Regions from separate parts of the Acetobacterium wieringae genome, predicted to be linked through region 1. Evidence: predicted binding sites of a transcription regulator. Region 1 holds the regulator's gene; the other holds the start of a gene.

Region 1 (5,723 bases):
GCAGGTACGGTGATAACCGCTTTACTGACAGTTTCACCCAAATACGCTTCGGCATCCGCTTTAAGCTTTTGCAGAATCATGGCTGAAATTTCCTGAGGGGTATAACTTTTGTCATCGACGGTTACTTTACGGTCGGTGCCCATATCCCGTTTAATTGACGAAATGGTGCGATCCGGATTGGTAACTGCCTGTCGTTTGGCAACCTGTCCCACCAGTCGTTCACCATCTTTGGCAAACGCAACAACCGATGGGGTCGTTCTATTTCCTTCAGCATTAGGGATTACGACGGCTTCACCGCCTTCTAATACGGCTACACAAGAGTTTGTGGTTCCTAAGTCAATCCCGATAATTTTTTCTTTACTCATATCTATTTCCTCCTGAATTGTTTACTATTTTTTAAATAAAAACTCGTTTCTGGTGATAAGACCAGCGAATTTTTGATTCTTTATGATTCTATTGCTAATTATAATTTCATTTTTAGCTGCTGCAATGCTACTTGCTGCAAACCTTAACCATGGCTGGCCGGATTACCTTGCCCTTGAACTTATAACCTTTCTGAAATACATCCATGATCTCCTGGTCTTCTTTTTCTTCGTCCTCACCAACAGCAACGCCATGGTGAAGATTGGGATCAAAAGGACCTTCGCAGATAATTTCTTCCAGTCCTTCTTCTTTGAGAACATCCTTAAGCTGCTTAAAAACCATTTCCAGTCCATCAATATAACCCTTGGCTTCCTCGCTGGCATCGGCTAAGGCGGCTTCCGCCCGCTCCAGATTATCCATTACCGGCAACAGCTTGGTGGCAAAGTTCTCTGATGCAAATTGATACATTTCTGTTTTTTCTTTTTGACTCCGCTTTTTAAAATTCTCAAAATCAGCCTGAAGTCTGATCAGGCGATTCAAGACGGCCTCATCCTCCTTTACAATCTCCTTTAATACCTCTTCCGGAGATGTCTCTGCGGTTTCCTCTGCTGCGGCCTCATCGGCTACTGTTTCTGCTTCATCTAAAAGCGCTTCATCTGTTTCAAAAGCGGTTTCTGTTTTAATTTCCTCTTCTTTTATCATCTAATCACCTATTTCATTAATAAATTTGAGATATGTAAATTTAACTCATTGCGGATATAGTTAAGAACCGACGACACATTGTCATAGTTCATCCGGGTGGGTCCGATTACGCCAAAGGCGCCCATCATTTCGCCATCCAACTCGTAGGTGGAAGTAATAATGCTGAAGTCTTTAAGATTTTCATTGTCATTTTCACTCCCTATTTTTATCCGAATGACCTGATTGCCATCCTTGGATGCCATCATTTCTGAGAGCACCTGCTTTTCCTGAACAATATTGATCAATTGCTTAATCTTATTGACGTCGCTGAACTCCGGATAATTAAATAGATTGGTTAATCCGGTGGAGTGAACCTCCGAAGCGTCCTCCATCAAGGCTTTTTTTAGATGCGGGATAATCTCATGGATCAATTTACTTTCCGCCGGGGACAATTCCTGAATTTGATCAATTAAATCCGAACTCATCTCACTGAGAACGGTATTTTTTAAAAATCCATTAATCACATTGGAAAGCTTCAGCGCCAGGATGGTATCAACCTCCTGAGAAAGGGTTACCTCAATATTTTTAGCCATCCCTTCCTGAGTCACTACTACCATAAGTACCCTGTTTTTAATTAAAGAAACAATTTGGACATGCTTACAGTTAAAATTTGTAACCCGAGGCGCCAGAACAACTGCTGTATAGTTGGTTAGCTGCGACAAAACCTGAGCAGTATGCGACATCGTCGGTCCCAGTTCAGTGGTATGATCCAGAAAACCGCGATGAATATCCGTCCGGATCATCTTCTCAAGTTTTTGGATCTCCATAATTTCATCAACGTAATAACGATAGGCTTGCTGGGTTGGAATCCGTCCCGAAGAGGTATGGGGTTGAACCAGAAAACCCAGTTCTTCAAGATCAGCCATCTCATTTCGAATGGTGGCCGGACTGATACCCAAATTACATCTTTTTGAAAGCGTCCGGGAGCCAACCGGCTCGGCGGTATTGATGTAGTCACGGATGATCACTTCTAATATTTTCTTTTTACGTGCGTTAAGTTCCATGATTCACCTCGTTATTAGCACTCGCAATAATTGAGTGCTAACATCTGAGTTAAATATAACACCCTACCCCTACTTTGTCAACTAGTTTCTATAATGGCTTACTCACTTTTTAAAGTTTTCTTAAGTTATTTTTTCGACCTGATTGCATCTAGACAAAAGCCATAAATACCTGATTTCCAAAGTCCTGCCCCCTGGGTGTCAACTTCAAAACCGACCCGTCCCATACCAGTAATCTGGCGGTGATCAGCGACTGGATAACCTCACCAAACGGGACAAAATAGCTTTCTCCAAAACGGGCGCAAAAATCGTCCTCCCGAATCCCACCCAGTTTGCGTAAACCTAAAAACATCCACTCACGCATTTGCTCCTCCGGCGTCATCGCCGGTTCAAAAATTGACGGTGATTTGTCCGCTTTCAGCAACTGACAATACTCGTTAAGTTCATTACTGTTTCCATAACGTTGGCCGTTAAAATAACCATGAGCCCCCAAACCAAAACCCAGGTAAGGAACCAGTTCCCAATATTTTACATTATGTCGGCTCTCATATCCGGGTCGACAGAAGCTGGATATTTCATAATGCAAAAATCCCTGTTCGTTTAGAAAAGCATCCACGGCCCAGTGCATTTCCCGTTCCTCATCTTCATCCGGCAGCTCCAACTGCCCCGACTCCACCCAGTTGGCCATTGGTGTTCCCGACTCCAAAATCAGGCTATAACAGGAAAGATGGGTGGGGGCATATTTTATTACCGCCTGCAAGGTTTCCATTACATCCTCGAGCTTTTGTCCCGGCAAGCCCACCATTACATCCACGCTAAAATTACTGAATCCCGCTTCTTTTAAGAGCTCCATCGCTTTTTTAAAATCGGCCTGACTGTGAACCCGACCAAGGATTTTTAGCAGAAAATCCTGCCAGGCCTGCAGCCCCACGCTGGCCCGATTGATCCCCGCCTTTTTGTAGCGTCTGGCTTTATCGGTAGTCAGCGTCCCGGGATTGATTTCAATGGTGATTTCGGCATCGTCCTTTATCTGAAATACTTCATTTAACAGCAAAAGGGTAGCTTCGATGTGTCTGACATCAACTGCAGAAGGTGTTCCCCCACCAAAATAGATGGTATCCACTGCTGGTAAAATTGATCCTTTATTTTCTTCGGAAAATTTTCTAATTTCCTTATGCAAAGCTGCAAAATAATCCCTGATCACTGCCTCAGTCTGATGAGAGAATGACGAAAAATCACAGTAGGCACATTTTTTGAGACAAAACGGAATATGACAATAAATACCCAGTCCTCCCCCGCTATCAACTTTTAACGTATTCATTATTAACTCCTCACATTTTAGGACTTTTTTGATTCATTATATGCTATAATCATAACATATAATGAATCAAAAAACAGATATCATGGAAGTCACAGAAAGGAAATCATCAATGAAAAAAACGACCACCCTTGCCATTATTGCTGGCGCTGCTGCCGCTATCCCCGCTTATTTTCTGGTTAGAAAACGAATCAAGAAAAAACCATCAATCCCATCTACTGACTGGTCTGAAGCGCTCAATAAAGAAACGATTCACGACGAACCCCTGTACGAAAATTCGCCCCCAGTATCTATGTCCACGACAGAATCCGCTCAGCCTGATAAACCGGGTATAACCGCCTCCGCTGAGGTTGCTCCAGTTTTCGAGTCCGAACCGCAAAAATCCACCTATCCCGGGTTGATTGCCCCCAATGGTCGGATCTTATATAATTTCAAAGATGAAAACAATCTGATTTTTTGTGAAGAAACCCAATTGAGCAAACGTCTGATCCAACTGGAAAATTCCATCAACATTCGGGATATCGGCGGCTACACGGGAATCGATGGTCGCAAAATCAAGTGGCGAAAAGTGATCCGTAGTGAAGAGCTGGCCCACCTTTCCGATAAGGATGTCGACTATTTTTCGGCCCTACGCCTTAAACATGTCTTTGATTTCAGAAATGAATCCAAATCAAAGCGTCAGGCTGATCGGTTGCCCAAAAATACGGAATACCATCTGCTGCCAATTTTCACCAGTGCAGATATGGGCCTGGATCATCAGGATTTCACCCAACCGGGCGTAATTGATGCATTTATGCGCCATATTTACAAAATCCAGACCGAAGATCGGGCCCAGTGCTTTGCCGAAGTGCTCAAATACCTAACCGAACCATCGGAATACCCAATTCTTTATCATTGCACCAACGGTAAAGATCGTACCGGTTTTATGACTTATCTGATTCTGAGCATTTTAGGCGTTAGTGAAGATGTGATCCTGTCTGACTATACGCTGACGAATCTGACCTTCGACGAGAGTTTTAACCTGCTGGGTAACATTATGTCCGAGGAACTGGGTATTGAAAATTATCACCTCTGGGAATTTTATGGTGTCAAGCCTGAGTGGTTAAAAATTTCCATGGACTATATAAACACCAATTTCGGTAATGTCGAAACCTATTTAATGGAAAAAACGGATCTACGGGAGAAAGATTTTAAGAAGATTCGAGAAAATTTATTGGCAAAATAAAGGCCGTCATTGGGGTGGCTTACCCACCCCAACGAAGAAAACAATAACTCTGTTAACACATATAATGTCACACATCATAGTGTAGGGGCGAATCGCATTCGCCCGGAACGTTAGTCAATATACAAACGTCCCGGCGGGTAAAACCCGCCCCTACGAATCCATATTTTTAAATACGACTATCACACATTAGTTTGTAGGAGCGATCCGTGATGACCAAGGGGTCAGACCCTCGCCCTAAAAACCCAATCCCAAAATTTAGGAGGAAATGCCAATGCAAATGGAACAATGCGGAAAAATCGCCCGGGAGGCGGGCATCCTGTTAGCAGCCACCGACGGTCAGCTGCGAAATGCCGGGCTGCTGGCCATTGCCAACGCTCTGGAAGAAAACAAAGAAGCACTTGCAGTTGCCAATCAAGTCGATATGAAACGCTCTCAGGAAGAAAACCTGGGTGCCCCCCTGCTTAAACGTCTGACCTTCGATATTGCAAAGATCAATGACGTAATCCAGGGAATCCACAGCCTGATGGAGCTGACCGATCCCCTGGGAGCTACCAAATTGTCAACCGAGCTGGATGAAGGTCTGGATCTCTATAAGGTCACCTGCCCGATTGGGGTCATTGGGGTTATCTTCGAATCCCGACCCGATGCTTTTGTTCAGATTTCCACCCTCTGCCTGAAAAGCGGCAATGCGGTACTCTTAAAAGGCGGCCGTGAAGCCCTGGAAACCAATCGACTTCTTGCCAAAATCATCAATCAAGCCACCGCTTCTGTGGGTCTGCCAAAGGACTGGCTCCAAAATCTGGAAACCCGGGAAGACGTCACTGCCATGCTGGCATTGGATCACTACATTGATCTGATTATTCCCCGGGGTTCCAACAGCTTTGTTCAATATATTATGAACAATTCCAACATTCCGGTCATGGGCCACGCCGACGGCATCTGCCATGTTTATGTTCATGAAGATGCCAATCTTACCCAGGCCGTTGCGATCATTGTCGATTCTAAAACCCAGTATGTCGCTGCCTGCAATACCCTGGAAACCCTGCTTGTCAACGAAAAAATCGCCGCTGCTCTG
Region 2 (5,723 bases), 450 kb from region 1:
TAATCGTTTTGGCATCAAAATCCAGCAATCCGGCTTTTTTCATTTTGGCCAGTTCCCGGCTCAGGGAAGTCCGCTGCACGCCCAGCCGTTCTGCCAATTCTTTTTGGAACATCCCAGGGTGATCACCGGGCTTTGTTGGAGCTGGTATTGATGACTGAGGTAATCGTTAATCCGCTGGCGCACGGTTTTTAAGGAAATTACCGTCAGCTTATCTGTCAGAATCATCGTCTTTTCCGAAATCGACTGCAGCAAGCCTTTAAGAAAGTCGGCATTTTTCTGGCAGAGGGACAGAACCAGTTCCGGTTCTAGATGCAGCATCATGACTTGGGTGGCCGCCATCACCGTCATTGGATAACTGTTTCTGACGGCAAAGAGCAGATTTTCGCCAATACTTTCCCCGACGCCAAAGACGTTGACAACCAGCATGTTGCCATTTTCATCCAGATTCAAAACCGCCACCCGGCCCGACAGAATCACGTCCATCCATTGACAAGGTTCATCTTTTAAATGAATGACCTGATCCTTAAGATATTCTCCGATCTTCGTTTTTGGAGAATGGATTATTTCTGCCAGCTCAGCTTCACAAAAGCCACTAAAATAATTGGCGCTGGTCAATAAGCGCAAGATCTCATTATTTTTCATTTTTATCCCCTTGTGTTACCATAGTAACACCTTTTCTTTTATTTTTCGATTATACTCGATTATATCTTGAAGTAAAAGGAGATATTATCATGTTAGAAAAAATTTATGCATTTACCCGTGGCAGCGAAAAACGGATCGAAAAAATTATCGATGACCAGCCGGTGATGATCAATCACATGATTTTCCCGGAAGGCGAAGGTTTAAAAGAACACTTTTCCAATTCCAATGTCTATATGATTGTCATTAAAGGGACACTTACTCTACAACTGGCTGACCAGGAAGCGCACCGCTATCAAGCCGGAGCGATCATCAATATTCCCTACCACGTCAAAATGAATGTCAATAACCGAGATCCCGAAATTCTAGAAATTTTTGTGATCAAAGCCCCCAGCCCGGCCTTTTATCAGCCGGACCAGCAATGACAACCGTCTGGCGCCGGGTCATCCAGCTAACTTTTCTAGGCCTGTTCGTGGCCCTGCTGGCGACTGCTAAGATTCAGCTGTGGATGGGCGTTTTTGGGCTGGGGCTGCTGGTTTCGCTGTTCTGGAGCCGCCTTTACTGTGGCTTTATCTGTCCGATCAACACGGTGATGGAAGGGATCACCTTTGTGAAACAGAAAGCCCATATCAAGAGCTTTAAAATTCCCCGCTGGCTGTCAAAACCCTGGCTGCCCCTGGTGATCCTGTTGCTATTTTTGCTGGTCTTTATCTTTGTGATCGTGACTGGCCAAAAACTGCCGATTCTGCCGCTGCTCTTTGCTGGCGGTGTGATCCTCACTCTTTTCTTTCCGGCGGAGCTGTGGCATCGTTTTTTATGTCCCTATGGGACGATCTTAAGTCTCAGTGGAATGAAAGCCCGCCATGCCATGGTCATCGACCCGGAAAAATGCAACAACTGTGGAGCCTGTCAAAAAGCCTGTCCGGCAGGAGCGATAAAAAAGCAATCTAAACATCAGATTGTCAAGCACCACTGCCTGGTTTGCCTGAAGTGTCAGCAAAGCTGCCACCAGAAAGCCATCCGCTATCACTAATGGCTAAAACCACCGATACAAAATAAAAACGCCCTATTTGCGGGCTATCTGCTGCAAATAGGGCGTTTCTTGCTTTATTCAATTTCAATTTGTTTGGTCAGCTCCGGCTTGGCCTGCTTGGGCACCGTGATGGTCAGAACCCCATCAGTTAGCTTGGCTTTGATGTCGTCCGAGGCCGCATCGGCTAGAAAGACGTTGCGGGTCATGGCCGTGAATTTTCGTTCCCGATGAACATAGTTTTTATCCGTTTCTTCTTTTGTTTCTTCCTTCTTGACGGCTATCTGAAGTCGACCCTCTTCCAGGGATAGACTGATTTCATTTTTCTGGAAGCCGGGGAGCTCGGCCTCAACAATATACTCTTTTTCATTGTCCTGGAGGTCAATTTTAAAGGTGTCACCCGCTAAGCTTCTTCGCATCGGCCAACCTTCTGCAAAAAAGTCGTCAAGCATATTCTGGAAATCATTAAAACCGGTATTCATCAAATCATTTCGTTTTCTGTTAAACGGAATCAGTGCTGTCATCATAACTACTCCTTTACATTGTATTTTGTTAGCACTCTCACTTAGCGAGTGCTAACTATGGTTATTTTATACCATCTTTTTTTTTATCTGTCAATACTTCTGTAAAGCCTTTTAAGTTATTTTTAAGGCGGTCAGTTAATCCGACGTTGGGTTTTTACTTCCGGTCATAGAGAATATTTTTACGCAAGGTTTCGGCCGCTTCCGCCCCTGCCAGAACAGTCACCAGTTCCAGGGCAAAGTCCACCGCTTTTCCCGGCCCCCGGGACGTAATGATACGGCCGTCCCGCACCACCGCTGCCTGCTGGTAGCAAGAATCCGGAAAGGCATCTTCAAAGCCGGGATAGGAGGTCACATTTCTGCCAGTGACGATCCCCGCCTGGGCCAGCACAATTGGTCCGGCACAGATGGCGGCCACTATTTTTTCGGCCTCATCCATCGCTCTGACCACGCCAATCACCCGCGGGTCATCTCTTAAGTTGGCCGCCCCGGGCATTCCGCCGGGAATCACGACGGCCTCATAACTATCAAGGTCACTCAGCTCATCAATATGCTGGTCGGCCTTGACTTCAATCTGATGGCTGCCCGTCACCATCAGCCCCTCTGCAATGCTGATCATCTCAACCGTCAGCGAGCTGATGCGGCGCAAATAATCGACAACCGTTAAAGCCTCCACTTCCTCAAATCCCGGTGCTAAAAAAACAATTACCTTCATCTTTCTCCTCCTTTACGAGCTTAAATAGTCATTTGCAAAACTGCCGTACGCTTTGGGCCCAGTTTCGCACGAAACAATTTCTACACTGTACGGCGGACAGGCTATCGCCAGTTCGCCTACACGTTACGAAATCGTTTGTGGAAACTGCACCCAAAGCAACCATTGTTCGATGTTTTTTAATTTCACTATTACCTATGCGTTTATCTTATTCTATTCCCAAGCAGGTTAAATAACAACGACTATTTAAAAGCCCGACAAATTTTTTATTTAACCCTTCTTTAGTGATCGGGATGTGGTATCATTAAGTTTTAAGCAAACACTAATTTAAGTAAAGCACCTTGCATGATCACCTGGCAATTGGGTATAAAGCTACTGACAATATTGCCAGACACTGGGTCTTAATTTTAGCAATTCCCCGATGATGAAGGAGACAATTATGTCAACAGAAAATAGCCACGCCCTGATTGCTTATCTCAATGCCCTGCTGGATGGAAAAAAGCCACCGCTACCAGCCGGTTACGCCGATGACCCCGATTTTCTTTTGCTGATTGGGAAGCTTGGACACATCGAGGCATTTGTTAGTGAGGCCCAAAAAACGGATACCGGCGACATCTGTGATCTGGATGAGTTGATCGCCCTCAAGAAAAAGCTTAAGGAAAGTGAAGAACATCATCGGCTGCTGATTGAAAACGCCAGCGACATTATCAGCACTATCAACCTCGATGGTGAATTTACCTATATCAGCCCTTCGGTGGAGCGGATGACCGGCTACACGGTGGACGAGGTCACCCATCATTTTCTTGAAATCAACTATTTTTTGCCGGAAACCTTAAAGGTCATGGAACGCACCATGGCCCTGGTCAGACAGACAATTGCCCGGGGCCAACGCTTTGATTCGGTTCGTTTTGAACAGATGCAATATACCAAAAATGGCCAGGCCTTCTGGACCGACACGGTTCTAACCGGGGTTTATGATGATCAGGATCAGCTCAAAGGATTGCTGGGCGTATCCCGGGATATCACCGAGCAGGTGCGGCTGCGGGAGGAAATCATCCGGCTTTCGCAAACTGATAAACTGACCCAGCTTTACAATCGTTCCCGGATCGAGGATCTGCTGGAGGATGAGTATAAATGGGCCAACCGCACGGATTCGACCTTTGCCGTCATCTTTCTGGATGTCGATCATTTCAAGTGGGTCAATGATCGTTTTGGCCATCAGGCCGGGGATCTGATCCTCAATGAGTTGTCGACGGTACTGCTTGACAACATCCGCCAGACGGATCGGGTCGGGCGCTGGGGCGGCGAAGAATTCGTTTTTATTCTGCCCGATACCGATGCCACCGGAGCCCTGCTTTTTGGTGAAAAAATCCGGTTAAAGATTGCCAGACACCCCTTTACCAATCCGACCCACATCACTGCCAGTCTGGGGGTGGCGGTTTATCAGGGCCGGGGCACCCTAATTGACCTGCTTGCCCGGGCCGATGACGCCATGTACGCCGCCAAGAAGGCCGGTCGCAACCAGGTGCAGTTGGGCTAGACCTGGACTCTCAAACAACCACCCGCTGAGAACGAAAGTAGTCTTCTTAGTTTTGCAGTAGCCGGATGGCCTCGGCCAACTCGACATCTTCCCCATTGGCAATCCGGATGGCATTTTCCGCCGTCATCGGGATGACCAGATCCGGCCGAACCCCGCCACTGCCATTACGACTGTCCAGCTGGATGTTTTTCTGTTCGTCCAGCGACTGACCCGATGGCCAGTGGACCGTCAGTGAACCGGGCATCAAGGCTTCAGCGCCAGCCAGGCCAAATGATCCATTGGTGCCATAAAAACCCAGCGTTCTGACATTGGGCAGTTTCTGAAGCCCCATCGCCAGCCCTTCTCCGGAACTGACGCACTTGGGATTGATCAAGACAATCACCGCTCCCCCATAATGCGGTTGGGTCGGCGCAATGGTCAGACCAACACTGCCGTCTTCATTTTCTTGAATTTCAAATGCCCCTGTTGCCGGATTATAGAGATTCTGGTATTCATAAAAGGCTGGCTGATCATAAAAAAATCCCAGCATATCCGCCGCCATCTGATCCAGTCCGCCAATATTATTCCTAAGATCGATAATCAGCCCCTGACTACCATTTTGTTTCGCAGAAGCAATGGCATCACGAAGCAGCTCCAGGGTTGACTGCGTTTTTCCGGTTTCCTGAAGATCAGCATCGAGTTCTCCCTGAATTTTTACATAACTGATCGTATCAGCCACCGTTTGGCTTTCCACCATCGCCGTTGGCACCGGATCCGGGTTATCGACCCCGACAAACATATCCCTAAGTTTATTGGAAACTACTGCATCCGGATAGTTTTTGCGAAGCGATTGGCCCCCATCATCAAAAGCAACCAACGTTGCCAGGGTTACCCCATCAGCCCCCAGATAGCCGATCTCAACCGGCTGGCCAATCGGAGCCCGAACCAGATAGGCCAGCTTTTTCAGATTCAGATATTCGGTGGTGGCCGATGTTCCACAAAGCAGCGTTTCGGTTTGATCCAGCGCCGTCCGGATCGGCTGACCATTCCAGGAAACCACTTCCGTACCGGGTCGCAGCCCGGCTGCAAAGGCCTGCGACGCAGGATCAACCCAACTGATGATGATGTTATGATCACTGCTGTTTGCAAGTGCCAGCCCATAGCCGCCACCAATAAATAAATCATCAATTTCTTTAAGATTGTTGACCCGGACATGGCCATCGGGTATTTCATTGAGATAAGCCCGCAGCGTCAAATAGTAGCCTTTAAAATCCTGACTGCTTTGGGCGGCGGCAATCTGGG

Evidence for each region. The regulator HrcA, encoded in region 1, represses chaperone genes, less so after heat shock. The targets are predictions, from matches to a motif close to TGTTAGCACTCNNNNNNNNNGAGTGCTAACA.
Region 2: CHL1_RS06460 (Hsp20/alpha crystallin family protein) is a predicted target of HrcA. The motif match lies at 2,220-2,250, and genes of this name have one in related genera.

Annotation. Positions count from the first base shown of each region.
Region 1 covers NZ_CP097897.1:885,805-891,527, reverse strand. Annotated here, with positions in the region: gene dnaK (molecular chaperone DnaK) at 1-365, opposite strand, end outside; gene grpE (nucleotide exchange factor GrpE) at 493-1,065, opposite strand; gene hrcA (heat-inducible transcriptional repressor HrcA) at 1,074-2,108, opposite strand; gene hemW (radical SAM family heme chaperone HemW) at 2,257-3,426, opposite strand; gene CHL1_RS04370 (tyrosine-protein phosphatase) at 3,536-4,648, shown strand; gene CHL1_RS04365 (glutamate-5-semialdehyde dehydrogenase) at 4,920-5,723, shown strand, end outside.
Region 2 covers NZ_CP097897.1:1,338,725-1,344,447, reverse strand. Annotated here, with positions in the region: gene CHL1_RS18490 (helix-turn-helix domain-containing protein) at 1-112, opposite strand, end outside; gene CHL1_RS06475 (Crp/Fnr family transcriptional regulator) at 61-642, opposite strand; gene CHL1_RS06470 (cupin domain-containing protein) at 732-1,064, shown strand; gene CHL1_RS06465 (4Fe-4S binding protein) at 1,061-1,672, shown strand; gene CHL1_RS06460 (Hsp20/alpha crystallin family protein) at 1,747-2,196, opposite strand; gene CHL1_RS06455 (DJ-1 family glyoxalase III) at 2,348-2,905, opposite strand; gene CHL1_RS06450 (sensor domain-containing diguanylate cyclase) at 3,342-4,442, shown strand; gene CHL1_RS06445 (S41 family peptidase) at 4,489-5,723, opposite strand, start outside.